DNA from 3 places in the Deinococcus deserti VCD115 genome. Region 3 is predicted to be linked to each of the others. Evidence: riboswitches for the same ligand, from Rfam matches in the RefSeq annotation. Region 3 holds a riboswitch; each other region holds the start of a gene.

Region 1 (10,122 bases), on a different replicon from region 3:
ATTTTAGTCACATTTCATAGGGTATAGATACCACGTCATGACATTGGGCTTCCCAGACTGTCAGCATTGCCGATTTACATTATTGACTCCCGTTTCATGAAAGAGATTGTTTTTGGAGCCGGAAACGTAATAAGGTAGACGGCATCTTCGGTGGGCTCTGCGTAACAAGGGCACACCGCTTCCTTTTGCCGCGTTTGTGGATTCTGGTGGAGACACCGGGGTCCGTCCATTGCCTCTTCCACCTGCCAGGAGCCTTCCCGTGTCTCTCTCGTTCCAAGCGCTGTCCTCCTTGCGCCATGTGCCCGGTTTTCCTCAGTTCTCCGTCTCTGCGCTGCTGCTGGGCACGGCGGCCTCGTTTGCTGTGCCTTACATGCCTCTGTTTGCCCGCAACGAAGCCGGAATGTCCCCCCTGCTGCTGGGGATCTTCATGACCATGATGTCTCTCAGCGGCGTGCTGATCAGTACCGTGCTGGCGCGCTGGTCCGATCGGGGGGCCAGGAACAAGCCGGTCATGATCGCGGCGATCCTCAGTGCAGCGATCGGGTACGTGCTGCTGTGCACCACCCGCAGCTATGTGCCGCTGGTTCTGATCGCCAGCCTGTTTCTCGGCACCGGTGCTGCGGCGTTTCCGCAGCTGTTCGCATTCGCCAAAACGCACTTTGCTCTGGCAGGCGATGATCTGGCCGACCGCAGCATGATCACCTTGCGGTCGATGTTCTCGATTGCCTGGATGCTGGGGCCGGCCGCAGCCGCTGTGATCCTGGGCACCGCAGGCTTTACAGGCCTGTTCCTGGCGACCGCGGTGTGTTACCTGCTGGTGGGCGTTCCACTGGCGCTGTCCCGCTCCAGGCCGGTCAGCCGCACCCCCGCCGCCCCGGTGCCAGACGCCCCCGTGCAGCCAGCGGGACCCCAGCGGTCCCTGACGCTGGTCGCGCTGAGCTTCGTGCTGTTCGGCATGTCCAACACCATGGGCTTTATCGCCCTGCCGCTGCACGTGACCGGGGCGATGGGAGAACCCAGCAGCACTGTGGGCTGGCTGATCGGCCTGTGCGCCTTTCTGGAGGTGCCGTTTATCCTCAGCTTCGCGCTTTTTTCGGGCCGCTTTTCTAATGAACGGCTGATTACCCTGAGCCTCGGCCTGTTCGTGGCCTACTTCGTGATGATGGCGGTCGCGCCGGCCGTGTGGCTTCTGGCGGTGGCGCAATTGATTCGCGCGGCCGTGATCGCGGTGATGACCACGCTGGGAATGGCCTACTTCCAGGAGCTGATGCCGCACCGCACGAGCACGGCCCTGACGCTCTACGCCAACACGAACAGCATCGGTGCGGTGCTGGCCGGCGTGGTGTCCGGGGCGTTCGCGCAGGCCTTCGGCTATCAGGCGGTCTTCGTCCTGTGCGCGGCATTGACCGGCGCCGCGTTTGTCCTGCTGTATGCCGTGACCCGGAAGACGAACGCCCCTGCCTTGACCACCACGCAGGCGGGCGCGTCCGACTGATCCTGACCCATGCCGGATTCGGGCCAGACAGGTTCCTTTCAGGTTCTGTCAGCCTCGCCCTGTCTCCTGACCGCGAAGCCTGACTCTGGCTGCAGACTCACTGGTCCACAAAAATGTCCAGCGGCAGGAACGCACTGACGGTGTAGTTCGGCGCGTCCACCACCTGACTGATCTTCAGGTCGACGCAGACGCTGGCCAGCACGTAGGCTTCCTCGAGCGTAAACCCGCGGGCCTGGATACGGCGCAGCAGTGCGCGCAGGGCAATGCGGGCGGCGGTCATCAGGTCGGGATGGTGCCCGCTGGTGGCCTGCCAGCGTCCGCTCGCCCCGCCGGACGTCGGCGTGATGAATTCTGGTGTGGTCAGACCTGCGCTGCGCTCGACACCCAGCCGAACGGTGAGCTGCCCAGCCATCTCGATCCCAGTGCCCGACAGTTCACCGTCGCCCTGGGCGGCGTGCAGGTCGCCCACCGACAGCAGTGCGCCGGGAACCTCGACCGGCAGGTACAGCGTGCTGCCCGCCACCAATTGGCGGATATCCATGTTGCCCCCCACGTGCCGGGGCGGGGAAGTGGCGTGATCGCCGGGCTCGGCAAGTGCCACGCCCACAACGCCAGGGAAGGGCGTCAGCGGCACCCGCACGCCGGGCCCGAACTGCGCATGGGTGCCCTCCCGCAGATCCCAGAAGTGCGTGTAGGGCTGCAGGCCCTCCTCGGCCAGCGCCGCGTCCAGCAGGCCAATGCCGTCGGGCCTGCAGCCGGTCCAGCCCCAGGCGGAGGTCCGGACCTCCAGGATGTCAATCACCAGGGTGTCTCCCGGCTCTACCCCCTCGACGTACACCGGACCAGTCAGAGGATGGCCGCGCGGCCCCGCAAGCACAGGGTAGGCGTCCTGCTCGATCAAGGCACGCAGTCCGTCTGGCGCGGCCAGCTCACCCGAGGCGACCCGGCGGGCCACTGCGCCCCCGGAGGCGTCCATGGTATCGAAGGTGACCTGGTCTCCAGGCTGAACGGTCAGTGCGGGGGAATGATCCCGGTTCCAGGTGGTGTGAATGTGGGAAGCGCCGAGGACATGGTCACGCATACCTCAGGGTACGGCCCAGCGAGCCGTTCATGGCCCTGGCGGGATGCCACTCCAGTCCCGGCCCCTGGATCGTAAAGAGGGGAGAGCCCCTCATGGGCCCTCCCCATGCGCTGATTGAATCCACTCAGGCGTTCATGGCTGCGACGTTGATCTGCCCGGCAATCTGCGTCAGAAGGTCGTCGGTGCGCTTTTCCTCACCCAGAGTCTGCTCGAGCACCTGCGCGGCCTCGTCCTCGCCCAGCAGCTGGGCATAGGTCCGGGCCGTGCCGTAGCACGCGATCTCGTGGTGCTCCATGGCCTGCTGGCAGGCGATCAGGCCTGCTTCCAGCACTTCCGGCGAGGCATCCTGACGCATCAGCCTCTGGGCTTCCTGAATCAGACCCTGCATCGCGAGGTTGGTTTGCCCGCTAGGCTGGGCGCCCAACTTCTGAAACAGCTGCTCCAGACGCTGAATCTGCTGCTGGGTCTGATCGATGTGCATCGTCAAGCCCTGCTGCAGTTCGGGTGTCGCGGCGGTCTGCGCGGCCAGGCGCATGGCTTCGAGGCCCTGCTGTTCGGCACTGTAGATTTCCTGGAGCTTGAGGACGTAAAGGTCTTTCAGGTCTTGCATCTGCATTGGCATTTTCAACTCACCTCTGCCCGGCATTGTGCTGACAGACTGTCTGCCGTTTCTGGCAGCCAGCCCAAGAAGATAAAGGGCTGGCATTCGGCTGAGCTTTAGGTGTTACCCAGACGAGTCAGGCGCCAAGCGAGGATCTTTAGCAGTGCGGGAACGTGAGTGCCAATGGCCGCTTTGGAAGCAGTGGCTCCATGCCTTGCTCTGTTAGGAAATGAAAAAACAGCCGTTCGACAACCTGCGTTACGCGGATCTCCACTGAATACCCATTAGCGCAGAATACTCGCTGGATGCGCCTCTTTCGCTTCTTGGCATTCATGAGATGCAGTGGGCTGAGCTGTAAGAGGCGAGTGAGAGTGTGTCTCTAGAATTCATTCACTTCGTTCAGAGAAAACTCTGATGGGGAGCGCGAAGAGCCCTGTTCTGTATTCGGGCACCTGGGACAGGGGGAGCTAGTGGTGCGACCGGCTTTTCGTCTGCCTTCAAGGCACTATCCAATGAGTTTCGGACTCTCTGAGGTCATCATGCGTTTTATCAAATTTGCTTTTGCTGCCCTGGCGCTCAGCGCCATTACCACTGCTTCCGCTGCTGCTGCTGGCGTAAGTCACACTGTCACCCTGAGCAATGACATCGTCGATACCATCGCGGTGACTGGCGATGTTTCCATCAGCATCACCGCGTTGAATACCGCAGTGCCTAACAGCACCGCTAAGTTGAGCTACAGCACACACAACGATACGACCGCTGGAACTACAAATGTCACCACTCGTAAAGTCACGGTTGCCAGCAGCGCAGCCCTCCCCGATGGCGTGACTGGTACTGTCTCGTTCACACCAGCGACCGGTAACGGCACCACTGCTGGCGCTGTCAATGTCGGCGTCACCACAGCGGCAAACCTTGTTACTGCTATCCCGCGCTTCATTACGCAGGCAGACGCAGCACTCAATTACAGCTTCACCGCCAGCAAAGGCTTTGACGGCAAGGTCATCACCGTTACATACGTCCTCGCTGACGAGTAAGCTCGGCAGCATGACGCGCCCGAACGTTTGGTCGGGCGCGTCATCTTCAAATGGTGTCCATCATGAAGAAAATACTGCCGGCCTTTGCGACGCTCGTACTAAGCGCCACTGCACACGCGGGCGTAACTGTGGACGGTGCGCTCACCCATCATGTTCAACTTGCTCCGGGTGGGGTTTACAAAGGTACACTCACGCTCTCCAATCCGGATGACACTCCAGAACAGGCCACTATTTCTCTCTCCGATTACCGCTTTCAGGCGGATGGCACTAATAGCTTCGACCCTGCTGGCACTTTAGAGCGGTCAAACGCGAAGTGGATCATGCTCGACAAGCAGGTCGTAACCCTTCCGGCTAAGTCGAAGCTGGTGGTGAATTACACCCTTACTGCACCAATGAACGTCAGTGGCACCTTCTGGAGTGCTATTCATGTCACACCAGAATTGCCTCCTGTCACCAGCACCACCCTTGGCGTCCGCAACCGGATCGGCTACATGGTGCAGGTCGTGACTGATCTGCCACGCGGAGAGCCGCGGGTGCGCTTCAGCAACCCGCAACTGCTGCGGAATCCAGAAGGCAAATTTAACTTCAGCGTGGATACCCACGGAGAAGGGGAACGCTGGATCATCCGGAAGGTCACCCTGGAAGCGTTCGATGCGAGTGGCAAGCTCGCTGCGACCGTCACCAGTCGCAACCGCCGCCTGTACCCCGGTACCTCACTGCGAGATACATTCGCGCTGGATCTGCCCAACGGCAAATACACCCTGGTGGTCGTCGCCGATGACGAGGCTCAGGAACATGCTTTTGGGGCCCGGTACCAGATTGAGGTGAAATAAGGTGTTCGGCCGGCGGGCGACGTTCGTACTGGCGCTCACGCTTGGGTTACTGCCCAGCGCGACTGCGCAGGTTCAGTTGAGCGCTGCCGCCGCCGATGTCACCGAACGCCACACTGCCACGCTCGTGGTCCGGCTCGTCAACCCAGATTTACAGCCTCGCGAAGTTCAGCTTCAGCTCGCCCTTCCTGCTGGATGGGACGCGCTGGTCCCGGCACGTACCCTGACTCTCGCGTCAGGCGAGGAGACAGTGGAAGTCATCGTGGTACGCGTTCCGCGCAGTGCGCCCGGCGGCACACACATGGTCACCGTAACAGGCGCTGGCGTGCGCATGGTAGCGACTGTTCGGGTACCTACGCGCGAGGCCCTGCACGTGCGGACCCTGTCCGCAACCGCCGCGAACGGACAGGCTGAGGCAACCTTTCAAGTTCGCAACGACGGCAATGCGCCCGCACGCGTGAACCTCTCTGCGGTCGGACAGGGCAAGCCACGCGTGGTGCCTGAGGTGCTGGACCTCGCGCCCGGCGAGGTCAGTGATGTGCAGGTCAGCGGGCTGGTGCCTTCAGGCCTTGAGAAATACAGTGTGACCCTGCGCGCCCGCACGCCGGGTGCCGCTGCCGAGGGCAGCGCCATCACAGACGTTCTCTGGCCCGCACCGGCAGCTGGAAGTGCGTGGCATACCCTTCCGGCGGAAGTGCAGATCGAGGGTGGTCATGCAGGCCCACAAGTTCGGTTCTCCGCTGCTGGCGCGCTGACACCTGATCTGTTCGTGCGGCTGCGTATCGAACCCCGCACTGTCGAAGCAGAACTGCGTGCGCCCGGCACCCGCCTGCTGCTGGGTCCGGCCACGCCTGGCTTTTCCAGCTTTACTGTGCGCCCACCCACGCTGGCCCTGCAGGGCGAGGCCAGTCGCCTGGGGCCTGGTGTTCTCCGGGGCTATGTCGGCGCTCGCCGGGACCTTCCTGGAGAACGCGTCGCTGGCCTGGAATACGGCGGTCGCTTCGCCTGGGGCCACGCCCGCGTCGCTGTGGATCTCGGCGCAGATGGCGTCACTACCACCCTGGCCACGCGTATGGCCACGCCACAGCTGAGTGCGCAAGGAGAGCTTGGCCTGCGTGGGGACGGCATTGCTTTCACGGTGGACGCTGACGCAGCGCTGAAAGATAACGTCCTGAACCTGCAGCGTGCGGGTGCGGATGTGCGTTACCGTGCGCCGGGCTTCGACGGTTCCCCGTCCGGGCGCGTGGCCGTGGGTCTGCGCACCCAGGCCCAGATGAATGCCTTCAGTGTCGGCGCGCATCTGCGTGGGGGTGTCAATCTTGCTGAAGGGTATGCAATCACCGCGAGGGACGCGGAATTCGCCGTGCAGGCGAGGGATTCGCGCACCGACCTGCGTGCCGGTCTCAAATGGTCTGAACAGTTCACGGATCAAAAAACCACGGTGACTGCCAGCGTGAGTTCAGGGCACCGCTTCGGGTGGGGAGAACTGCGGCAGGAACTCACCAGTGAGCAGGCCGTTGAGGCGGGCACGCGCGTCACAAACGAACTGCGGTACGCTGCGGGCCTCGACGCTGCTTTTTCTTCTGACGGCAACGCGTTTACCCTGAAGCCCAAGGCGGATGTGACATTTGACCTGCTCGGCGGCACCAGGCGCGTCGGGGCGAGCCTCGAAGGGAGCTGGCGCGCGCCGGGTGGCACGCAGGTCAGTGCTACCGTCAGGCAGCCGGATTTCGCTCAGCGTGGCCTCAACCTGAACGCGGCCGTGGAACAGCCACTCGCTGGCGGCAGCACCCTGAACGCCAGCCTGTCTAAGACCTTCGGCCCCACTCCCAGCACTCAGGTCCGTGTCACGGCACGTATTCCTCTGAACCTGCCGTTGTACGTGCGTCGTGATATGGGCGGCCTTGAAGGTCGTGTGCTTGATCAGCAGGGCCGGGGGATAGCTGGCATGACGGTACAGGTCATGTCCTATCTGGCAGTGACCGACTCGAACGGCACCTACCGTTTCCCTGCACTTCCGCAGGGAGATCAGCTGGTGCTGCTGCGCTCTGATTCGGGCCAGTGGTGCACCCCTCCGCACACCGTGCCGGTCCAGGGCCGTCAGGTCGTCCGGCGTGACCTGACCTGCGTGCCTGCTGTTCTGACAACCGCCCGGCTCCTGGTTTACGTTCTGGGAGAGGACGGAAGCACGCCTCTGGAATTGCCCGGTGTTCTCGTCAGCCTGGAAGGAAGTCTCGGACGCTTCGAGGCCGTATCCGATCGCTCGGGCCGCCTGTCGTTCGGTCCACTGCCGACAGGTGCGTACCGGGTGAGCGTCACACCTGCCACACCGGTGCAATTCAGGGGCCTGACGCCTGAATTGCCAGCAACCATCAAAATTGCTACCGGTCCCGCAGACCTTATCCTGCGCTTCGCACGGCGGCCGCGCGTCATTCACATGCAGGACGAGCGACCTGTTGTCGTGCCCGGCCCTGCTGTTCCCCTTCCCAGCAGCCCGGCGACGGGCAACCTAGGAGCTCCATGATGACCTTGCACGCAGTTCGTCCGCCCTCGCCAGCCGCGTGTCTCCGTCTGGGCGGTTTATCCAGGTGCCTTACGTCAGGGCGGTCTTTCTCCAGGGCTCTGCGGACCGGTCTGCTTACACTCACGCTGACCGTTACAGGTCAGGCCGCGGCGGACACCATCACCATTTCGGGAAACCTTAACGTGACCTTCAATGCACTCGGCACCGGCACCGGCACCGGCACTGTCAGTGGAACCTCTGCCCTGTCCTACACGACAGTCGGGCTGGTCACCACCGTTGGTGCCACCCGGCGCGCCGTCACGGTCCGGCTGCTCGAAGCCCTTCCAGCGGGAGTCTCAGGCAATGTTAGCTTCACGCCTGACACGGGCAATGGAACCTCGACAGGCACCCTGACCCTCTCGACAACTGCGCAGGTGCTTGTCGACCTGATCAGCAATGATGTCAGCCAGTCTGCCAAGGCTCTCAACTACACGTTTTCTACCACCAAGGGCTTTACTGACGTGACTCTCAAGATTGAGTACGTCCTGATAGACCTCTAGTCCTGAGACTGTTGAGGCTGGGCGCTCGGGGATCGCCTTGGAGGCTTCACAGGAACGGCCTGGCAGGTCATCATGGCTGGGTATTCGATGCAACCCGGACTGTGCCCCACGACCTGGCGTTCACCACAACCCCGAAATGGTCGGCGCGTGACGCGCTCCCGGGGTCCAGGTAGGTTCTTTCCACGAATCTGATCTCTGCGGTGCAAGCGATTTCGGGTGGAACGGTCCGGTTGCCCAGCACTGTCAGCCGAACTTCTTCGGGCGTCCGGACAGCAACGATTCTTCTGAATTCCTGACAGCCTCCGATCCCGACTGTCAAAGTGATCGGGAGATCCTGATCCGCGGTGACTGTAGCTGGAAACGAGACGTTCTCCACCGGCAACACAGTGTCCTGGGGTGGGGTTTGGCTCTGGCAGCTGTTCAGGGCGATGGTAAGGAAAGCGGGCACTATGGCACGTTTCATCAGTGTTCCTCCAGAATTCGGCGCTGCAGAGCTGAGTGGCAACTCAATTACGGAACTTCTGCGTAACCATCAGACCGCGGAAGCCGCCGTCAAGGATCCCTATACCTACCCGGCCAAACCCGGGATGCAGAATGTTGGCACGGTGACCAGGCGAGTTCATCAGGTTGGTGTGCGCGATCTGCACCGTGGGGGCAAGGGCCAGGTTCTCTCCGGCCATGAAGTAGCGCACTCTGGCGCGTCTCATGCGGTCAAAGGGTGATGCACCCTCGGGTGTGGTGTGAGCGAAATACCCCCGGGCAAACATGTCAGCAGAATGCCGGCGCGCTACAGCACGCATTTCGGGATCCGGCCGGAGGGGTCGCAAGCCGGCCTCGGCCCGGGCTGCATTCATAAGGTCAAGCATCTGAGCTTCGAACAGGGGAACAGGAGGAGCGTCCTGAACCGTGAATGGCAGCTTGACCTGCCTTCCTGCCGTGGACTTGGGCTGCAGGCTGATGAGGGCAGGGCCAAAGACCGGCTCCAGAGTCCGTTCGGCGCGCTGGGCAATGTCCGAAAGGGGAGGGGCCAGACGGCTTCCCCGCAGATTCTCCCGGGCAGAGGCAGGCAGAGGAAGCGTGAAGGCCACCGCCACCAGAATGACCGCGTACAGCGCGCCGCTGAGCAGCCCGGGAATGACCCCCAGGAGCCGGTTGACGGGCGAAGTATGCACGGGAGGCGGGAGGCGCCGCAGCACCATCCCGCCTAGAAGGTCGACCAGCGTTCCGGTCACGAGGACCACGCCAATAAACGCGATCGGCCGGTTCCACGTGGGCAACCAGGCACCCAGGCGACCTATCCAGTCCTCAACCCCTGGATACCAGGTCAAGCCAGCCACCACAGCCAACGTCAGGCGAAGCAGACCCAGGGCGCCTGCCAGAAACCCGCGCCTCCAGCCGGTCCAGGCAAACAACCCTACCAGCAATATAATCAGCAGGTCAGTCACGTGAACCACAGCGCCAGCAGCTGTTGCAGGGAGAAAAGGGTCGGACATCCGCGACTGTTCTAATGCGTCGACAGCGGCGATGGGTCCCTGTCTTCTTCAGACCGCATTGAGGGTCATCACGGCCAGAGTGAAGGGAAGCCGTCCGGAACGGACCTCAAGCCTGTAGTGGCTCGGTTGCGGCACCAAGTACCGTCCCGTGACCGAGGCTGTGTTGGGCTGATCCTGCGTTGAACTTCCCCGGTATGGCCCGCAAGAAACAGTCACGTTTCCGCTGGTACACGCCCGTGACACAAGACGCGTGGACCTGACCGTCGCTCGGGCACCAGCACAGCAGCACTGCGTCAGATCTCTGGCAGAGTCCAGGGACCACACTGCGGGTATGCACCTCTCGACCCATCCAGAACCTCTGCTCGAGCGCGCCAAGTGGCGCAGCCTCGACGGTGAGTGGCGCTTCGCTTTTGACGACGAGGGTTTCTGGCAGCACCCCGAAGATGTACAGTTCGACCGCGTCATTCAGGTGCCGTACGCCCCCGAAAGCCTCCGGAGCGGAATTCATGACACCGGTTTTCATCC
Region 2 (10,122 bases), on a different replicon from region 3:
CCAGGTCTGAGCTTCAGCGCACGCGTATCCCTTTTGTGACCGGCTGTTTGCGCAGCCAGGTCACGAATTTTTTGACCTCCGGGTGATTTCCCAGTGCGTCCAGGCTGTGATACTCGCCGGCCAGCTCAGCATTTGTAAAGGTGCGGTGCAGAAATTTATGACACGGGCTGCACAGCATGACGGTCGGAAGTTCTGTGACTGGGGTACCCCGGCGCCGTCCCTGCGAGCGGGGAATCAGATGGTGCTCGGTCAGCACCGGCACTGCCCGGCCACACAGACCACACAGCTCCGGCTGGCCCGGCGGGGGCGGCCAGGACGCAGGAGGCGCGCGGCGGGCCGCCATCAGCGTGACGCCCGACTTCGCAGCGCCTCGCTGTGGAAAAGCGGCCCAGCCATTAATTCAAAGCGCTGCCTCAGCATGTTGGCAACTCACCGCTCAGAGACGAGTGAGCTGGGGGTACTTGCGGATGGCCTCCTCCTCGCTGAGGAACTCGCCTTCCACATCCGGGCTCCAGATCACCTCGGCCCGGATCAGGTCACCGGGCGATACGCTGCTGATGGCCGCCAGCGCCGCTCGGGCTTCGGCGGCATTGGTGACTCCTGCCGGAGGGAGGTTACTCAGGGTGTGTGCGGCCACTGCGATGGTGACGGCCAGATACAGGTCGGTGCCGTCGGCCTGGAAGCTGTAATCGTCGCGGCGGACAAACCCGCTGTTGGGATCACGGTTCTGGTAGTTGCTGGTGGTCTGTTCCGTAAAGGCCGCCCGCGCTTCGGTGGCCCAGGTACCGACCTGGCTGTCTGCAGCGCTTGGATCGCCCTGAGCACGCTCGACATTGCCGTAGACCCAGCGCTCTGGATGGCGCAGGAGAACCAGCGCCGCCTCCTGCAACATGCGCGCCAGGCCGGCATTGGTGTCAGGGTCTCCGGACTGGGCCACGCGCTGCAGGGCGCGTTTGACCTCGTCACCTTCAGCCAGCAGCAATTGCACACTGACCGCCTGCGCCGTCCCGCTGATGCCGGCCAGCCCACGCGTTCCGCCACCAGCGTGGCTCATGCTGCGCCGCATGCCTCTTACCACTGAGAAGATCACGAATCCGAAAATCAGGAGAGGGACGATGCCCATGCCCCCCGCAAAGCCCATACCGCCGCCGTAGCCGCCACCGTTGATGATGATCGGGCCACGGTATCCCCCGCTGTAGCCGCCACCGCTGTAGCCTCCACCGCTATACCCACCGCCGGAATACCCGCCCCCACCGCTGTAGCCCCCACCTGAGGAACCGCCGGAGCCTCCTCCGGAGCTGCTGCCACCAAAACCGCCACCCGACTGTGCCAGGGCGCCGGGCGTCAGGCCGAGGCTGCCCACGCAAAGCAGGGCAGCGATCAGAAGCGTGCTCAGGGTCTTGCGGATTGCGGGCTGCATAGCGTGAGTCTACGGGGCGGCCATGACTCACGCTTCGGGAACACTGTTCAGAAATCTTTACGTGCGGGCCACAGGGGTACACTGCTCAGCGTGAACGCGCCTGAAAATCAGATCACCCTGAATGCCGACCAGTGGGAGAAACTTCTGGCTGGCCTGTACGAGCGCGATGACCGGCTCGAACTGCGCGAGGCCGGCCAGACCTACCCAAACCATGAAGCTGTGGATGCCTACGTGCTCAGTGGTCACGCCGAGGCCCTGCGCAGCGCCGACGTGGACGGCGACATCTGGGAAACACTGGAGGACCTGGACGAGACGGCTGCAGATGAGGAAGAGGCGTGGGCGAAAATCTGCGCTTTTTACCTGGAACGCGGCTGCGTGCTGGTGCGGGTCAGCGGTATGGAGGAGCCCGAAGAATGGATCCTGACCGCGGAGCTTGCCCGGCGGCTGGGCCTGATCTAAAGCTCCCGGGAGCCCGGAGAGAACAGCCTCATCAAGTGATGCTCTGCGCCCTGCGAGAATCACCTCAGACGGCGTGAAGTCGGGCATAACCCCCCCTCATCTGTTCATGAGAGCAGACCCGTAGGCTTCAGGAATGTCTGACCACTATGAATCCCATCACTTTCCTACCAAACGATTGCTGCTGCTGGGCGCCCTGATCGGTGCCGGGGCCTATTACCTGAGCCGCGAGCAGAACCGCAAGGCGCTGGACGCCAAGCTGGCCGAACTGGGACTCAAGGACGCCGCCACGGATATGGGGCAGAGCGTCGCCAAGGGCTGGGAAAAAACCGTGGACGCTGCCCAGAGCGCAGGTGCCGTGATTGCCGATAAGGCCGGTGAAGTGAAGGAGGCCGCCAGCGGTGGTCCCCAGGCGGCGCTGGACAAGGCCAAGGAAGTGGTCAGTGAGGTCAAGGGAGCTGTCAGTGGCGCGGCCAGTGAGGCCAAGGACGCTGCCAGCCAGGTAGCAACAGATGCCAAGGACAATGCCCAGAACGTAGGCGACAAGACCCGTGACGCTGCCCAGGATGCCAAAGCCAACGCTCAGGCAGCTGCCAAGGACGCCCAGACCACCCTGAAAGACGCTGCTCAGGATGCCCGCAGCGCCGCGCAGAAAGCCGCAGCTGAAGCCAACCAGGCAGCGAAGAAAACTGGCAATACTGCCCAGAATTCGGTGCGTGACGCCGAACGCAAAATGTAAGCCAGCTTGCCACGCATGAGCCTCCCCACCGGGGAGGTTTTTGCTTTGGTGAAGCAGGGACCACGGTCAGCCACAGGTACAGCCGGTAGACTTCAGCCATGACGCGAAGGGACGGCGAGAGCCATACACAGACACTGGAGAGAAGCGCCACGCAGCGCCCCAGGCTGTACCGCGTGCTGCTTCTCAATGACGATTACACCCCGATGGAATTCGTGGTGCGGGTACTGGAACTGTATTTCCGCAAAACCGAACAGGAAGCCGAGCTGATCATGCTGGCCGTCCACCATAAGGGGCAGGGAGTGGCTGGCATCTATACGCGTGACGTGGCCGAAACGAAAGTTGCGCAGGTCACCGACCGTGCCCGCCAGGAGGGCTATCCCCTGCGGCTGGTTTCCGAGCCGGAGACAGAAACATGATCAGCGAGCACCTGCAACTGGCCATTGGCCGCGCGGCAGCTCACGCCCGCGAAGCCGGTCACGAGTACGTGACGCAGGAACACCTGCTGCTGGCCCTGACCCACGACCCTGAAGCCCTGGAAGCCCTGCTGGCCATGGGAGCCGACGTAGAAGCCCTGCGTGAAACCCTGGAGGCCGAGCTCAAAGCCCTGGAGGTCGTCCCGGGCATCGAGCCAGATTTCACCCTTGGTCTGCACCGTGTCGTGCAGGGAGCCGTGTTACAGCTGCATGCCAGTGGCAAAGGCAGCCAGGAGGCCGACGGCGCACGCGTTCTGGTCGAAATGCTTGAAGAACCCGACAGCCCGGCGCGCGCTGCCCTTGAAGCCCAGGGGGTCAACCGGCTGGACATGCTGAACTACGTCTCGCACGGTGTGGCCAAGGTTGAAGGTCGCAGCCGCGAACGCCACGCGGTTGGAGTGGACAGCCCGGCCGAACTGGAAGGCAGCGCCGAGCAGAACCCGCTTGAGGCTTACACCACCGATCTGACTGCGCAGGCGCGAGCAGGGGGATTTGATCCGGTGATTGGCCGGACCACCGAGCTTGAGCGCACAGTGCACGTGCTTGCGCGGCGCAACAAGAACAATCCGGTGCTGGTCGGGGAACCCGGGGTTGGCAAGACGGCGCTGGCCGAGGGCCTGGCGCAGCGCGTGGCGGACGGCGACGCGCCGGGCTTCCTGAAAGGAGCCGGCATCTACGCCCTGGATCTGGGGGCCCTGCTGGCCGGAACCCGCTACCGGGGCGACTTCGAGGCGCGGCTGAAAGCAGTCCTCGCCGCCCTGGATGGCCAGAACGCCGTGCTGTTCATCGACGAACTGCATACCCTGGTGGGCGCCGGCGCCACCGAGGGAGGCAGCATGGACGCTGCCAACCTCCTCAAGCCTGCTCTGGCCCGTGGCAAGCTGCGGGTCCTGGGCGCCACCACACCGGCTGAGCTGCGTCATCTGGAAAAGGACCGGGCTCTGTGGCGGCGCTTTCAGACCGTAGACGTACCGGAGCCTTCTGAGGAAGATGCGCTGAGCATTCTGCGGGGGCTGGCTGGGCGCTACGCCTCGCACCACAAGGTGACTTACACGGACGGCGCCCTGGACGCGGCAGTGCGCCTCAGCGTGCGCCATCTGCGCGACCGGTTCCTGCCCGACAAGGCCATCGACGTGCTTGACGAAGCAGGGGCTGCTCGCAGCAGTGCCGGAAAGGGAGGCGTCATTGATGTCGCTGACATCGAAGCCACCGTCGCGCGCATGGCCCGGGTACCGCTGGGCGCCGTGAAGGCCGAGGAAGTGCAGTCGCTGGCCACGCTGGAACGGGATCTGAAAAGCCGTGTTTTTGGTCAGGACGAGGCCGTGGAGGCCGTAGCCAGTGCAGTCAAACTGGCCCGCGCCGGACTGCGCGACCAGACCAAACCGCAGGGCATGTTCCTGTTTGCCGGACCCACCGGAGTGGGTAAGACTGAACTGGCCCGCGCCCTGGCCGAACGGCTGGGCATTGAGCTGACGCGTTTTGACATGAGCGAGTATCAGGAAGCGCACACCGTTGCGCGGCTGATCGGGGCCCCTCCCGGGTACGTGGGTTTTGACCAGGGCGGCCTGCTGACCGACGCGGTGGCCCGCCACCCTCATGCCGTGCTGCTGCTCGACGAGATCGAGAAGGCCCATCCGGACGTGTACAACATCTTCCTGCAGCTGATGGACCACGGAACGCTGACCGATCACGCTGGCAAGAAGGTCGATGGGCGCGGTCTGGTGCTGATTTTTACCACCAACGCGGGTGCTGCCGACGCCAGCCGCCCTGCGCTGGGTTTTTCCCGTGAGGGACGCGCCGGGGAACAGGCTGAGGCCGTGAAGCGCACCTTCACGCCCGAGTTCCGCAACCGCCTGGACAGCGTGATTCACTTCCGTCCCCTGTCACGTGAAGTGATGGCCGGCGTGGTGGACAAATTCCTGCGAGATCTGCACCTGCAGCTGGCCGAGCGTCAGGTCAACCTGACTGTGACGCCTGCTGCCCGGACTCTGCTGGCCACCTTGGGCTACGACCCGCTGATGGGCGCCCGGCCGCTGGCACGTGTGATTGAGCAGCAGGTCAAGCGGCCCCTGGGTGACGAGCTGCTGTTCGGCCGGCTGAGCAAAGGCGGTAAGGTCACAGTGGGAGCTTCCGGAGACACCTTTACCTTCCGGTTCTGAGCTTCACGCCTGAACGGCTCCCAAGGGCAGAGGCGTTCTGAACTGTTACGACTATCGGTAGATAGGGCAGCGCACTTCTGCTCTGTCAAAGCCTGCTTTTATCCATCTGATGGTCCGTACGTTGACTGGCCATGGTGACGACCTGCGCCGTCTGAAGCTAAGCGCTATGTATGGTCCAGCTGTGCGCGATAGTCAGCGATTATTTTTGATCAGCTCTACACAAGTGAATGAACAATAGTCGTTCTTCATTAGGAACGACTTATTTAACCTTGCGGAATCGGGGGGTATGAAGCAGTATGGATCCACCCAACAGAACGTATGTCACAGCACTCCGCATCGGACTGGCTGGGAACTCACTGTACTGAGATGCATCGACGCTTGCCCTGTATACGGTCACCTGGGTCAAGCCGAGCGAATGGTGAGCCCGACTCAATGGAGAGGCGTATGCGTGCTCGAAAATTCGCGTTTGACGGTAACACCCCTAATTTTTGATTCCTGCTAGTGCGCTTTAGTCCGATGGTCCTCATCTCTTCCCATAACAGGTGCTAGGTGGAATCTGCTTATCGGTCTGTCGGCATGCCGCTTACTTGTTATCAACTCGAAAATTCTCGTATTTACCCGGTAAATAGATGATAGTTAAGAGACTTTGTTTGTTAAACCTAACGTTTTCGCCTGATGTCATAGTGCAAACCTCGTTAAGGAGGAAATCAATGAAAACTATAAGAGCAAGTGCAACGTTTATGGGAATATTGATCCTATCAGCTTGCGGGCAAACTACAGAAGATTCGTTTTCACAAAATATGACTGCCCCAAAGGTTTCTACCCTCAATACTGAACTCACACCGCCATGTCCATCCAATCCTATTCTATTCGTGCATGGCTATAACTCAGGCTCTGGCGTATGGGATACCATGAAATCCAGATTTATGGCCGCTGGTTACCCTGATCGTTGTCTGAGTGCATTCAACTACACTCCCAAAGGTTCAAATAGAGACATCGCCAAACAGATCATGACCGATATAGAGACCGCACTGGAAAAAGCATATGGATCCGGTCACACTTCTAGTAAAAAGGTTGATATTGTTGCTGTATCGATGGGTTCGCTTTCATCAAGGTACTACATTCGCTACTTGATGAAGCCAGATATAATCAAGGTGGGTACATGGGTTTCTTTGGCAGGTCCAAATCATGGGACGAAAACGACCTATCTATGTTCTGGCTCAGACATAGCCTGTACCGAGATGAAGCCTGGCTCAGCCTTTCTTACAAATTCGGTAGACGGATTAAACTATGGCGGCGATGATGCCGAAACACCTTACGACAAACCAACTGCACAATATCCCACGACTATACGCTATGGCACTTGGCGTTCTAAGTGCGATTTCGTTATAAACCCTGTAGATAGCGTTGTGCTGAAGCAGGGAGCTTATAATTACTACACTCCAAAATGCATTTCTCATGGCGACTTTGTTAATGAAGTAAATCTATATGAAGAAGTCAAATATTTCTTGACCGTCGGACCCTTAGCCAAGTCCACAAGTCCGTAACTATCGGTCGTCTGGGCAAATTTCTGGCATAACCATGATGAAAGATGGGAGACATAATCTAATTCATTCCACCCTGATTACTTAGGGCCAATAAAGGCGTTAGCCGGGCAAAACTGCTCCGCTTTCTTTACACATCAGCAGTAGTTGCTCTCCATTTCCCACGGTTTTCGCCTCCAGCCCCCGTCATTGAATTAATGCGCACTACTACGATCATGGCATTCCTTCAACCGCTCGGTCAGACTGCCTCAAGTCAGTCCCGGCCGGGCACCTCAGGAGCTGTGCCGCGGAAAGCATCTTTCCCCTGCCCACCCTTCAGCTTCACCACCTGTCCCGTGCGGGCACTTTCGTAAATGGCGTCCATCACCACATGGTCCTGCACGCCTTCCTCACCGGGGGTCCACGGCCGTTTGCCCTGGCGGATGCACTGCGCGAAGTGGTCGAATTCGCGGCTGAACTGGTCATACGTGGGAAAACTGGGGGTCAATTCTCCCTGTTCATCGGTCAGGCTCAGGCTCACACCCACATAGGGAAAGGCAGGGTCCATCAGCAGGCTGCCTTTCTCGCCAAGAACACGCAGAGTGCTGGTGGTCCGCGCTCCGTAGCTGGTCAGGCCGTTGGCCATCACGCCGCCGGGAAAGCCCAGCATGAAGCTCAGCGATTCCTCGACTTCTTCGAACCGGGGGTCACCTTCCGGCTGGTGCAGCGCAGCGAAGACCCATTCCGGCTCCTGACCCAGCACGAAGCGCATGGTGTTGAGGCAGTAAATACCCACGTCCACCAGGGGGCCGCCGCCTGCGAGTTCCTTTTTCAGGCGCCAGGCCTCCGGATGGTCCTCGACCTGCACATGCACGCTGTCGAGCAGTTTGACCTTGCCGAGTTTCACGTTCTGCACGGCGTCGCGCGCGGCCCAGTGTTCGGGGGTGTACTGGCAGCGGTAGGCGGTCATCAGCAGCACACCAGCGTTACCGCAGGCCTGCACCATGGCGCGGGCGTCGTCGGCGTTCATACCCAGGGGTTTTTCACACAGCACGTGCTTGCCGATCTTCGCAGCACGCTCCACGTACTCGCGGTGCAGGGCGTTGGGCAGTACGATGTACACGGCGTCCACGTCGCCGCGCTCGGCGATCTTCTCGAAATCGTCGTAGGTGTAGACGTCGTTCTCGCCCAGACCAACGGCGCGGGCCAGGGCCAGCCCTTTTTCGGTTTCGCTGGTCACGAACGCGACCACATGGGCATGTTCACTGGTGCGCACGGCCGGGACGAGTTCTTCGACCGTCAGCTGGCCGAGCCCGACGATGGCGTACCCTACGCGCTGCTGTTCGGCTTCCGGCTGGGGCAGATCAGGTTTGAGCGGCATGCCCTACCGTACCGGGCTGTGTTCACAGGCACTGATGACCGCAGTTCACCCTCTCTTGAGGTGAGCAGGCCACCGTGCCGATGCGTGCGGCGGGCAAGGTTTGTCACACTGAGCGCAATGAGCCTGGCGCTGCGCGAACGACACCCCGAAGACCGGCCTGTCGTGTGTTACTGAATGCAGGCTGAGCCGGCTCCCGAATGGAAACGCTGGGACGCGCCGTATTTTCACAGCTCAGCCGCGCCAAAAAGAACCTCGCTTGAAGCGTTTCTCGAGCAGGCGCAGGGCATGATGCCCAGTCCGCATCTGCACATTGTTGCCCTGAATGGCGAGTGCATCGGGCAGACCACGCGCTGGGAGGAAGCACCGGCGGGAGGCGGATGGTGGGAACTGGGAGTGCTGATTTTCGATCCGAGGTACTGGGGCGGCGGCCTGGGAACACAGGCGCTGCGTCAGTGCACTGACCTTACCTTCCACGACACTGACGCCCACGTTCTGACGCTGACCACCTGGAGCGGCAACGAGCGGATGCTGCGCGCAGCACTGCGCGCCGGCTGGCATGAGTGCCCCCGGATTCCGCAGGCTCGCGTGTGGCAGGGGCGGCGTCATGACAGCGTGAAGATGGCGCTGCTGCGCCGGGAGTGCCAGAATCGGTCCTGACATGACAGTCCGTATTCGCCCCGCCCAGCTTTTTGACGCCGGGTTTGCCGCACCACTGATCCAGTCCACCATCGGAGGGATCGGGCGGGCCCTGACAGGCACCACCACAGATGACGACGCTGCCCATGTCCTGGCCGAGTTCTTTCCGCTGAGGGGACACCGTCTGAGCTTTACCCATACCCTGATTGCGGAAACCGGCAATCAGCCTGTCGGGCTGCTCGTCTCCTACCCTGGAGAATTTGCCATGGCACTGGATGAGCCTTTCCGCGATCACCTGCGGGTCCTTGGCCAGCCAGCAACGACCGAACCCGAAGGGCAGCCCGGGGAGCTGTATCTGGATACCCTGGCCGTCAGTCCCGACTGGCGGGGCAGAGGTGTGGGCGGGGCCCTGCTGGAGGCAGCTGTCATTCGGGCTCAGACGCTGGGTCTGACGAGGCTGGGCCTGCTGTCCGAGGCCCACAACCCGGCCACGCGCCTGTACACCCGGCATGGCTTCATAGCGGCTGGAGAGCGTACGGTGTCGGGTATCCGCTTTATTCACCTCATCCACGAGCTCCCGGCGGCAGGAGCGGCTTCACCATCGGTTGAGGCAGGACGCTGAAGCCTGGGGCGGTGGCTACCCTGGGGCATGACCAGACCTATTTCCCGTCCCCTGGACGCCATTGCTCTGGGTGCCATCCGCTTCTATGGACGTTATCTCTCCCCGCATAAGGGTTTTCGCTGCGCTCACGCGGCGCTGCACGGCGGCGATTCCTGCTCGGCAGCAGTGGCACGCATCATCCGGGAGGACGGGCTGATCGGCGGGCGCCGCCGGGTAGCCACGCGCTTTGCCAGCTGCCGCCAGGCCCATAACGCCCTGCGCGAGGGCTCTCCCCTGGCGTTTGGAACAAGCGGGCCACAGGTACGTGGGGTGTGCTGCTGCGGCCCTCTGCCGATCCCCTTCCGCTGCGGCTGAGGACCATCCTCCTTCTGGGTGATACGCCGTGAGCTACTTAGAGGTATGCTCCGCCCGTGCTCCGCGTCGTCGTTCTTGCTGCCCTTGCTGGTCTGGTGGCCCTGTCTGCCCCTGCTGCTCCCGCCCTGATGAAGTACGGTGCCCTGCCCCGCAAGGCCGAGGGTCCCGTGACTCTGCTGCTGGCGGGCGTGGCGCCCGAGTACGACGAGAATGCGCCGGTGTGGCCTTACCCGGTTAAACCGGAAGACTACAAGGGCAACACAGATACCCTGGTCCTGGCACAGCTGCGCCCGGACGGCACCGTCAACCTGCTGAGCATTCCGCGCGACACATGGCTGAATGTGCCCGGCTGGGGCTGG
Region 3 (10,122 bases):
ACGTCAGGCTCGACGACGACCACGCCGCTCACCTGGGGTCTGCCGCGTTGATCCTGGGGCAGCAGGCTCAAGAGCAGCACTCACTGACCCAGACCGCGCGGCCAGTGCTTGATGATCTGGCTCGACATACGGGTGAGAATATTCATCTTGTGGTGCGCGAGGGGCAGCACTCCCTGGTGATCGACGTACGCACCTCCCCTCATCCCGTCCGGATGTTTGCCCGGGTCGGCCGGATCGGGCCCCTGCACGCTGGGGGCTCGTCCAAGGTGCTCCTGGCTTATGCACCGGACAAGGTTCTCGCCGACCTGCTCCGCACGCCACTCGAACGGTTCACATCCAGCACCATTACGGATCCAGCAGTCCTGGAGCGGGAGCTGCATAAAATTCGGGTCGACGGTGTTCACGTCGCCATCTCCGATCTCGAGGAGGAGACGTTCTCGATTGCTGCCCCAATCTTCGATTTTCAAGGCCAGGTGGTGGCCTCGTTAAGTGTTGCCGGTCCCTTGATGCGGCTCAACGAGGAAAAGCAGAGGCAGTATCTGGAAGGCGTGAGAGCGGCAAGTAAGCAGCTCTCGATGAAGCTGGGGATGACTCCAGACAAGTATGACCGTAAGCCAGATGGCCACGTCGCAAGTCGCTCCCTTCATCACCGATAAAAAGGCCCAGAACAACACGACCGCCATATCAGAAACGATGGCGTCGGTAAGCACCAGCAAGTAGCACCCGTCATTGAGTGATCGGCTGCCTCGTCGTCCTGCAGGGTACGGCCGATCCTACTGACGTAATCCACCAGCACTTCACAGTCCGCATTCGTGCTCCGGTGGTTCGTGATCGCACACCGGAGCACGAAGCGCCCTTCCAACCGAGTGCTCGACAGCATCGCTATGCCTGACTCCTGAAGTTGTGTCAGCAGCCTGACTACACTTCAAAGCGTGTGACGTGCAGCAGAAAGTCGACTCCTGTAGCAACCGAACGATGGGGGCATCTTCCGGGCTCAGTGTCAGGTAAGGCAGCAGAAACCCGTACGTTTCCTCGTCCACATCACTCGGGTAGGCACGCCGGCTCAGCCCTCATTCTGCTTCGCGCAGAGCCATCCCCCTAAAATTCGACCACCTTCTCTCCAGCCTGTAAGGTTATCTACCTGCAGCAACTCACTCGGCCACTCAGTCCAGATCCAACGCACACAACCGGCCATGACTGAGTCATCAGTGGCTTGGGGTGAAGCTGACGTAATCGACGAGCATGTACTGGGTGCCTGCTGTGCTTTTGCCCCCCCACAGTGTGGAGTTTGTCGGCCACAGGTTGAACATCAGGTGCGCTTCGGTCGCCGGCACCACGCTGGTGATCGTGCGTTTGAGCACGCCGTCGATATAGAAGTCCACCTTGGTGGGCGCCCAGTCCCAGCGGTACGTGTGGAAGTCCTGCGACAGGTCGGTGCCGGTACCGCCAGTGCCGTAGTCATGACGGTTGGTGGTCTGCCAGGTGCCGATCCAGTCGGTGGTGCGGTTTTGCCCTTCGATTTCGTGGTCGATTTCGGTCTGCGAATCATTGACGAAGTTGAAAAAGGCGGTGATGTTGCCGCTCACACCATGGCCACGCACGGCAGGGTTGGCGCTGCTGCTGGCGGCGCGCAGACGGGCTTCATACCGTCCATAGCCGTATTTGGCGTGGGTGGCGAGTTCGGCAGCGCTGGCGACCAGACCAGGGGTGACATCGAGCTTCATGACAAGGTAGCCGCCGCTGACGGTGACGTTCGCGGGGTTCCAGGTGCCGTTCAGGCCGTCTTTGGCCCAGAAGGGTTTCCAGCCGCTGTTCGACAGGGCCCAGCGGGTGGTGTCAAGAGCGTTGAAGTCGTCTCGCCAGCTGCCGACGATGGAACTCCGGATAGGGCTTTTGGTAGCCACATTAACGTTGGATGCCTGAGCCTCAGGAGCCTCAGGAGCGCTCGAGCAGGAAGCGAGCAGCAGGCTCAAAACAGCAGCAACGACCAAAGGGTTGAATGCATAGAGCATGGGTACGGTACTCCCTTGTTTTCGGTAACTCGGCCGACCTCGTGGGTCCCGGTAGCTTTGCGTCTCCGTCTCGCGGCGGATTTGCCTTTTTCGGTTTCAGGGAGGAACCCACACCTGGGTTCATCACCGCCTGCAACTCAAGTCTCCTTAACTTGCAGATGCTCTACAATAACGAGTATCTCAGAAATGTCAATTGATTTCTTATAAAGAATCCATAAATGAAGGCGACACATGATTGGACAAAATTGCCCTGAATACAGGCAATTTCTCCTTCTCTGTCTATGAGCAGGATGGCGCAAGATTCTCCTGAACTATTATCTTCATAAAGCCAGCGCTTGCGCCGCAATTCTGCCTGGCTTCGGGCCTCATACAAGGGCTACTCACACCTCAAGCCAGAAAATTGTGCCGTACACTTCACCTCAATTTACTTCGCCACAAATCGACCACACTGACGCAACTCGGCATCTTATGCTGAAGCTCCCATGCCTGTCGCGCCTTCGCATTTCCTTCTCGTGGACGACAATCCCATAGACCTCCTCCTTGCTCAGGAAGCTTTCCATGAGGTCTGCCCCTCCTGCGCTTTGACCGCCGCTCACAGCGGCCACGAAGCCCTCAAACTTCTAAAATCCACGCCCCTTCCGGACGTGATCCTGCTTGATATCAATATGCCCGGGATCACCGGCTTCGAGATGCTCGAATATCTCAAACAGGACCGCAGACTCCGCCACATTCCGGTGGTGATGCTTTCCTCCTCAAGCGCGCAGCGGGACATTCACGAGGCGTACAGCCTGCATGCCAGCTCTTACCTCGTAAAATCCTCAGAGTTCGCGACGTTCCTCCACCAGATCGACGCATTTCTAACTTATTGGCAAGCCAGCCGAGTACCTTTCTTTAGAGAATGAGACATATTTGGTCGTACAACAGCAAGCGCTGAACGGCACACAAGGCAAATCTCGCCCTTTCAGGAAGACCAACCAATAGAATGAATATGTCCTGGAATAAGCAAGGTCGTATAAGCGATGGGTAATGCCTTAGTCGCGCCTAAATACAGGTGAGCAATGCCTTCCTCAGCTGTATTGGACCTTCCAGGCGATACAGGCCTAAATATCTTCTCCCGTGCTTGAACCCACCACTGGTCAGGCAGACAAGTACTATGCAGGAGCACCTTGGGCGCTTACTAATAGAGTGAGCTCACGGGCGGTTGAGGACTTGCCCGTGCGAATGGCCATAGCCAAACCACTTCCAGTTCGGAAAAGGCTGACCTGATTACTGAAAGATCTGTTCCCGCAACAAACAGGAACATTTGAGAAGCAGTAAAGACTATTGGGAGACAAATCAATGCAGCTTTCTATGCCTGTAATACTTCCTTTTTGAGAATACACTGTTTCATTCCTTGCTCTTATCCCCTTTTGGTTCCTCTTTTTGTAAGTGGAAGGGCCCCTGACGCGCAATGATGTTGCGTATATCTTACAGGTGAAAAGGCCGTTGTGAAGTGGCGCCAATAACACCAGTCGGTCCTAAATGAAGTTGGCAGGAGCTGGCGTCCAGTTTCCCTGCGATATGACTATGATATCCACACCCAGAAAAAAGGGCCCAAACAACCTGAATACGAGTGGTCGGGGCAACAAAATTTCCTGTTGAGTCCTTCATCTAAGGCAGTCAACTCCTTAAAAAAGAAAATGCTGGATCAACCTGAAAACCAATCAGGAGATAGATGGCACTCCCAACCATACCTGGGCGGCAATGAGATAGATCTTTGGGATGACACATTCCCGGTTCGAAGCAGATGATCTTTTTGAAGCAGCACAGCCCACTTGAGGATGTAAGGCATTTGTAATGCTGACAGCTGGACTATACCAGGCAACTCTTCTTGATGTCAGACGAAGAACCCTGTGACCCTATGCATTTCGGCTGATCACCTAGGGATACACGGGGAAGTTAATAGGTGTAGCAATTATCTGATTTTCGTGTACTCTGGGATCAATGCCTTACATGACATTGAGCGAACAAGTCCAGAAGTTGACCAACCCCCAGCGTAGTGATGCTTTCGTAAAAGCGTTCCGTACCGCAGTGCGTGAGGGGATTATTGAAGCCGCCGAACTCCCACAGCGTTTCACCCTGCCAAAAGAATTCAGCCGTCGTGGGCAAGAAGGCACCTACAACCGCGACGTCAAAGATATGGCATTTGAAGTGACACCGGAGTTTGAGGAGTGGTTCGAGCGCACGAATATGGAACTGGCAACCAACCGGCGTGGGGCGAAGGTCAAGCCGACACTCGAGAACATCGAGGCTGGCCTGATTGATTTCAAAGCCCTGGCCGCCGCGACCCGTGAGAAGATGGAAGCAAGCTTCTCGAAAGGTCAGAAGCTGGGTAACAGCCGCAAGAAAACAGCTGTAGTCAAGAAGTCCGGCTCAGGCAGAAAGTCTGCAGCAGGCAAATCCGCTGGCGCACGCAACACAAAGTAAACCAGACTCTCTTCACTGATTCCGTCCGATTCCGCACGTGAAGTAGGACGACAGAGACAGGGTTACAATCTTCGGTAGAACACTCTCAAATGAATGCCGCCCTATATGGGTGGCATTCATTTGTGCAGATGCTTGCGCATCACCGGCCCCTACGGGAACCCGTAGGGGCTCATATGCATATTCAAAAACAGCACCACCTCACCGGCCACCATCTGTTCTGTCCTCTCTCAGGAGCTCCTCGTGACCCCTACCCTCCGCACCAACCCTGTCACCGCCGCCCTGCTTGACCACCCTTTCCCGGATGGCTTCTGCCAGGCCCTGGCGGCTACCCACCATTGGTCGGGTCTACACGCCTCTCTCGTGCTCACCGAGTACCGACGCTTCCTTGCCCTCGCAACCAGCGGCCCGGCTGCTCCGAGCCGTCACGTGATGCTTGCCCATAACCTGCACCGAAGCGTCGCACCGGACGACTGGCAGGCTCTGTTGGAACTTGGCGGCGAGTCGCTACTCACTACCTGGGATTCATCAGGCAGACAGGTCTACACCAGCACCCTTGACCGCTACCGGGCGACGTTCGGCCACCCCGCACCCGCCAACGTCTGGCACGATCCCCGACTCACACCTGGCAGGACCCTGAACAACTGGCTGATGCGCCACGCCCGCACGCTGATCAGCGTCACGTTGGCGGGGGTCCTTGCACTGCTCGCGGTGAACCATGTCCTTCCGGCGGGCGTCGCCACATTGTTGGGCTTCATTCTGCTCGCCGCGGTATGGGAAGTGCCGGGCCGCCAGGGATCAGCCACGGCACGACGGGCAGTGCAGTCGTATTCTCCCTACGTAACGGTATTAGGCGCGGCCGCGGCGATGTATGGCGGCGGCCCTGGGAACGGGGGCAGTGACAGCGGTTGTGGTGACGGTGGAAGCGGCGGCTCCTGCTGAGAACGTCTTCATGGACAGCATGTCCTCAAAAAGGGGCACGCTTTCCTTGAGATCTGCAGACACTGCCAACCACCTGTGTTCACGCGACGCGCGGCCTGAATTCTGTATGTGTCGCTGTAGCACAAGCGGCAATGTGATGCGGTCTTTACGGGTACTGCCTGAAGATAAGATCGCGTGTCCTCCGAAACTGCCTGACGATAGATCTGGAAGACGACCTCTGAGCTCTTTCAGCACCTGGTGAATACCGGTGCGGCCAGCAGCGATCCCATTCGCATCTCCCTGACGTCCAGATGACCAGCGATCTCAACCTCGTTCTGAGCGTTCGCCCGGATAAATGCCGGATTTCGGTTGATCAGGCTGCTACTGAATGTTCGCACCTGTCTTTCCAGCCAGACTCCGGCAACCAGGCAACAACTGGAACAGGCCCATGCGGGAAATCCGCATTGAATCAAATAATGTGCTACAATTATGCTGCAATCATAACGCCCTGTTCTGGGGCTGCCCCTAGAGCGCCCCCACCCGGAGACCCCATGGATACCGACCAGCACAAAGCCCTGCAAACCGCCATGAGCCAGATTGAAAAACAATTCGGCAAAGGCAGCATCATGAAACTCGGCGCCGACAGCAAACTCGACGTCCAGGCCATCAGCACCGGCAGCCTCAGCCTCGACGTCGCCCTCGGCGTCGGCGGCATCCCCAAAGGCCGCGTCACCGAAATCTACGGCCCCGAATCCGGCGGCAAAACCACCCTCGCCCTGAGCATCATCGCCCAGTCCCAGAAAGCCGGCGGCACCTGCGCCTTTATCGACGCCGAACACGCCCTCGACCCCGTCTACGCCCGCGCCCTGGGTGTGAACACCGATGACCTCCTGGTCTCCCAGCCCGACAACGGCGAGCAGGCCCTGGAAATCATGGAACTGCTGATCCGCTCCGGCGCCATCGACGTCGTCGTCGTGGACTCGGTGGCTGCGCTGACCCCCCGCGCGGAAATTGAAGGCGAGATGGGCGACAGCCTCCCGGGGTTGCAGGCCCGGCTGATGAGCCAGGCGCTGCGCAAACTCACCAGCATCGTCTCCAAAACCGGCACCGCCGCGATCTTCATCAACCAGGTGCGCGAGAAGATCGGCGTGATGTACGGCAACCCCGAAACCACCACCGGCGGTAAGGCCCTGAAGTTCTACGCCTCGGTCCGGTTGGACGTACGCAAGATGGGCGGCAAGTCCACCATGGTCGACAATGTGGCAGTGTCGCACAGCGTCAAGGTCAAGACCGTCAAGAACAAGGTCGCGCCGCCGTTCAAGGAAGTGGAGCTGACGCTGCGCTATGGGCACGGCTTCGATGCGATGGATGACCTGGTCACGCTCGCCACCACTTTCGAGGTGATCAAGAAGGCTGGGAGCTTCTACAGCTACGGGGACGAACGCATCGGGCAGGGCAAGGAAAAAGCCATTGCCTTCCTGAGTGAGCGTCCGGATCTGCTTGCCGATATCCGCGAGCGTGTGCTGGCCCAGATGCGCGGCACCCCTGTCGCCCCACTCCCTGAACCCGCCCTCTCTGCCGACTGAAGATCGCCTTAATATCAATCCCGCTGCCCCTGCATTTAACGCCCGGGGCGGCGGGTTTTTGCTTGCCAGCCGGTTGACCAGATGCGTGGAGAAAAGAGTCCTGGCTTTCCGGGATGGTCGGAAGTGTCACTCTGCCTCCTGCTTCTCTTTTCGCCTCAGCGACATGACAATTCTCCTGATATTCCAGCCAGGCGGCCACGATTCTCGTACTGTTCAGCGCCACAGGATGAACCGGTCAGGCCCTCTTAACCCCTTGATGCAGGCCACCACATCACCGCCCTCGCTCGCATTCCCGGCGGCATTTCCCTCCAGCACCTGTGCATGACGGTCCTGCAACAGTACCCAAAGGACGCCGAGGCAGGCTCGCCTACACACTGACAGGTCAGGGAGCTGTGGTGCCGGTCCTGGCGGCCCTCAGATCTCCTTGGCAGACGTGGCAAACCGGGTGGACAGAATCCTAGAGCATGGTCACTTCGTTCAGCAGGGAGTGACCGTAACTTACTTGACAGCGCCGTGTGGTCCTGACCGCGGTTGTTTACATCCAGGTCGCCCTGGACTCTCTCACCCAGCGCCTTTCCGTGGTCCCGGAGATCGGAGCACCTGAGCGTCTAGGTCAAAGGGCCTGAAGCAGCGGTCGGTGACCGCCTTGAACAGTCAGGAACACCGGTTGTTGACCCAACGGACTTGACTCCGCGCAATGTCGGCTATGAAGAAGCACCTCCTGAAGGAGCAACCGCAGAAGCAGCTGATGCCCCCGGTCTCAGCGACCAGTTACACGCCTGCCCCCAGTGGTTCTCAGGGGTAGTCCTCATTGCCCCAGCCATCTGTGCAACTCGGTCCATCCGCCCGAACCGTACCCGTCCGGCGCGTTCCCGTGCAGCGCACGCCATTGCCACGTACCCCCTTGTCGCGTCATGGTCGCCATTCCTCCAGAGGCCCGCGGCTGGTGGTACAACGTGCGCTCCTGCGTGGTCTGAGAGTCGGCAGGAAGAGGGCGGCCAGGCTGAAACATCACCTGCCCAGCCTACCCGACCACTTCGGGCGGGAGCGCAGTCTCCTTCGCAGGACGTACCAGCGGGTCCCGGGGCGTACAGCAAATGAACGCTACGCTCTAGCCGTTCAGCTTAGAGCAAAGACGAAAAACACGGCGACCCATATGGCACGGGCCGCCAGACCTACCACATGCATCCGTTCCACCAGTCCATCTTCTGAACTTCGCCATTCCACGACCCCTGTTGCCCGCAATCCGCATTTCTCCATAGCCTCCCTCAAAGGCACGACGAAGTACTCATGTGCGACGATCCGAAGCGCACCCCGCTCCTGAGCGATGGCTTACTGGTGCCTTCCTGCTTCATGAACCGGTGGACCACGAATTTCACCTTGACGTGCCCGCATTCTCCCCCGCACGCTAAAGGCATGACCGCCGCCGCCAGCGCTCCGCTGGATTCCACGCACAACCAACAGACCTTCGACACCTGCATCGCCCTTACCCTCCAGATGATCGCGGCCATCGAATTCTCCCCTACTCTCCCCGGCACCCAGCCCACCCGCGAAATGATTCTCGAATTCGCCGGCCAGGTTGAGCGCAATGCTCAGGACATCGCCCTTATGTCCTCTCGCGCCAGCGAGGACGTACACCAGCAGGGCACTGAGATTTACACCCAGCTGTGTGCAGCCAGAAATGAACCCCTGCAAGTCGCGTATCACGCATTACACAGCGCCGCATTTCTCGGGCTGGGCGGTGGACTGACGACCGCCACCATGCTCGCGACGGTCAGCGTCGCCCTCCGCATTCTTGCGAACCAGCACGGCCGGCTCACCCATTGACAGGCGTCCTCTGAATTTGCACACCCTTGCCGGGCTGCCTGCCCACCATCGCTCCAAGCGTGGTGGGATTCCTGTTCTATGCCTGAAATGCCCTTCAGAGGAGCGCATGATGACTGCCTGCCTTCTTGGAAAAACGGCACGCCCATCAACACACACCACGAGCTCAGCCCAACCGGTCGCGTCCAGCGGCCATAGCCTGGTACATGCGCTGGTCAGCCAGGGTGACGAGTTCCTCCACTTCTTTCGCTTCGCTGAGTAAGGCCAATCCACTCCTGATGGTCGTGAAATCCGCGAATCTGGAGATCACGAACAGCGCGCAGGATGCGGAGATGCCTCTGGCCTGTGTGGCCTTCCTTGCCAGGATCGCGGCAAGGATTCCTGTCCACCACAACGCACCAACACGTCATCTGGACCGGTCAACTCATTCAGGACGTGCGCAACCGCCTCGAGCACCTGATCTCCACGTTCATGCCCCATCGAATCGTTGATGGTTTTGAAATGACCCAGGTCGAGAACCGAGACAGAAAAACCTTTCCACTGATGCATGCAGTGCGCGGCAAGCGTCTCCAGCTTTTCTTCACCCGAACGCCTGTTGCACGACCCTTTCAAACGATCGGTCGCTGCCAAGTGAGCCCTCTGCCGGGTTCGCAAGTGCCCCCTCTGGACCGTATCACCGTACAGGGTCAGGTACCCCGTCAGGATCAGAAGAAAATCCAGCAGGAGAAGGCCAGGAAAGTCTGGAGACATTGAGCAGCTACCGCGTCTACCCGTGGGGCGTGTCCTGGAGCCGGCGATAACGGGTGCGGATGCCGCCCCTTCGCACAGGCAGTCAGGCTGTGGCTGCGGGAGTCAACAGGTTATTTTCCAGGACGATTCCCAAAGCTAAGGTCTGATAGCCCTGCTGGTCGAACAGCACAGTAATCTTGTCGCCTTCGTAGTGCATCACCAGCCCTTCGCCAAAGGTTGGATGATCCACCCTCATCCCCAGAGGCAGCGGACGCTTTGAGTCTGCTGTCCTCCCCTCTTCAGGCTTTGCCTTGCAGGTATCACAGGAGCCGCATGGCGTTGCGAGAGCCTCGCCGAAGTAATTCAATAAAAACTCGCGCCGGCATCCTGTACATTCAGCGTAGCTGCGCATCATGTCCAGGCGCGAGCGCTCGAACGCACGCCGATGTTCCTGCGCCTCAGTCACCTGCGTGGCGGTTGATGCGCAGACCGGTGCGGCGAGAACGGTGATATCACCGCAAGGATCGCACTCCAGAACGCCAGCCTCTTCCAGGCGGGCAATGCAGTTCAACACCTTTGGCCGGGAG

Evidence for each region. Region 3 has a riboswitch for cyclic di-GMP ahead of DEIDE_RS14275 (glycoside hydrolase family 16 protein). Riboswitches for the same ligand answer to the same signal wherever they lie in the genome.
Region 1: linked by a shared signal. The riboswitch ahead of DEIDE_RS15110 (hypothetical protein) and the one ahead of DEIDE_RS14275 (glycoside hydrolase family 16 protein) in region 3 are both predicted to bind cyclic di-GMP.
Region 2: linked by a shared signal. The riboswitch ahead of DEIDE_RS18375 (esterase/lipase family protein) and the one ahead of DEIDE_RS14275 (glycoside hydrolase family 16 protein) in region 3 are both predicted to bind cyclic di-GMP.

Annotation. Positions count from the first base shown of each region.
Region 1 covers NC_012529.1:84,019-94,140, forward strand. The annotation lists gene DEIDE_RS15095 (sugar efflux transporter) at 260-1,495, shown strand; gene DEIDE_RS15100 (acetamidase/formamidase family protein) at 1,593-2,576, opposite strand; gene DEIDE_RS15105 (ferritin-like domain-containing protein) at 2,701-3,198, opposite strand; cyclic di-GMP riboswitch class II at 3,589-3,671, shown strand; gene DEIDE_RS15110 (hypothetical protein) at 3,717-4,211, shown strand; gene DEIDE_RS15115 (FimB/Mfa2 family fimbrial subunit) at 4,274-5,044, shown strand; gene DEIDE_RS15120 (carboxypeptidase regulatory-like domain-containing protein) at 5,046-7,565, shown strand; gene DEIDE_RS15125 (hypothetical protein) at 7,748-8,104, shown strand; gene DEIDE_RS15130 (hypothetical protein) at 8,175-8,567, opposite strand; gene DEIDE_RS15135 (CvpA family protein) at 8,611-9,549, opposite strand; gene DEIDE_RS15140 (glycoside hydrolase family 2 protein) at 9,929-10,122, shown strand, end outside.
Region 2 covers NC_012526.1:1,030,202-1,040,323, reverse strand. The annotation lists gene DEIDE_RS04935 (phosphatase PAP2 family protein) at 1-10, shown strand, start outside; gene DEIDE_RS04930 (hypothetical protein) at 14-343, opposite strand; gene DEIDE_RS04925 (DUF1517 domain-containing protein) at 437-1,420, opposite strand; gene DEIDE_RS04920 (hypothetical protein) at 1,511-1,879, shown strand; gene DEIDE_RS17955 (hypothetical protein) at 2,013-2,615, shown strand; gene clpS (ATP-dependent Clp protease adapter ClpS) at 2,714-3,031, shown strand; gene DEIDE_RS04900 (AAA family ATPase) at 3,028-5,247, shown strand; cyclic di-GMP riboswitch class II at 5,603-5,686, shown strand; gene DEIDE_RS18375 (esterase/lipase family protein) at 5,958-6,794, shown strand; gene DEIDE_RS04895 (Gfo/Idh/MocA family protein) at 7,045-8,151, opposite strand; gene DEIDE_RS04890 (GNAT family N-acetyltransferase) at 8,326-8,808, shown strand; gene DEIDE_RS04885 (GNAT family N-acetyltransferase) at 8,810-9,409, shown strand; gene yidD (membrane protein insertion efficiency factor YidD) at 9,437-9,763, shown strand; gene DEIDE_RS04875 (LCP family protein) at 9,820-10,122, shown strand, end outside.
Region 3 covers NC_012527.1:214,913-225,034, forward strand. The annotation lists gene DEIDE_RS14270 (IclR family transcriptional regulator) at 1-656, shown strand, start outside; partial or broken gene DEIDE_RS19225 (IS5/IS1182 family transposase) at 978-1,067, opposite strand; gene DEIDE_RS14275 (glycoside hydrolase family 16 protein) at 1,206-1,904, opposite strand; cyclic di-GMP riboswitch class I at 2,033-2,108, opposite strand; gene DEIDE_RS14280 (response regulator) at 2,495-2,914, shown strand; gene DEIDE_RS14285 (hypothetical protein) at 3,996-4,478, shown strand; gene DEIDE_RS14290 (glycine-rich domain-containing protein) at 4,719-5,417, shown strand; gene recA (recombinase RecA) at 5,948-6,982, shown strand; gene DEIDE_RS14300 (hypothetical protein) at 8,399-8,809, shown strand; gene DEIDE_RS19230 (hypothetical protein) at 8,973-9,116, opposite strand; gene DEIDE_RS19920 (GGDEF domain-containing protein) at 9,113-9,556, opposite strand; gene DEIDE_RS14315 (RecQ family ATP-dependent DNA helicase) at 9,639-10,122, opposite strand, start outside.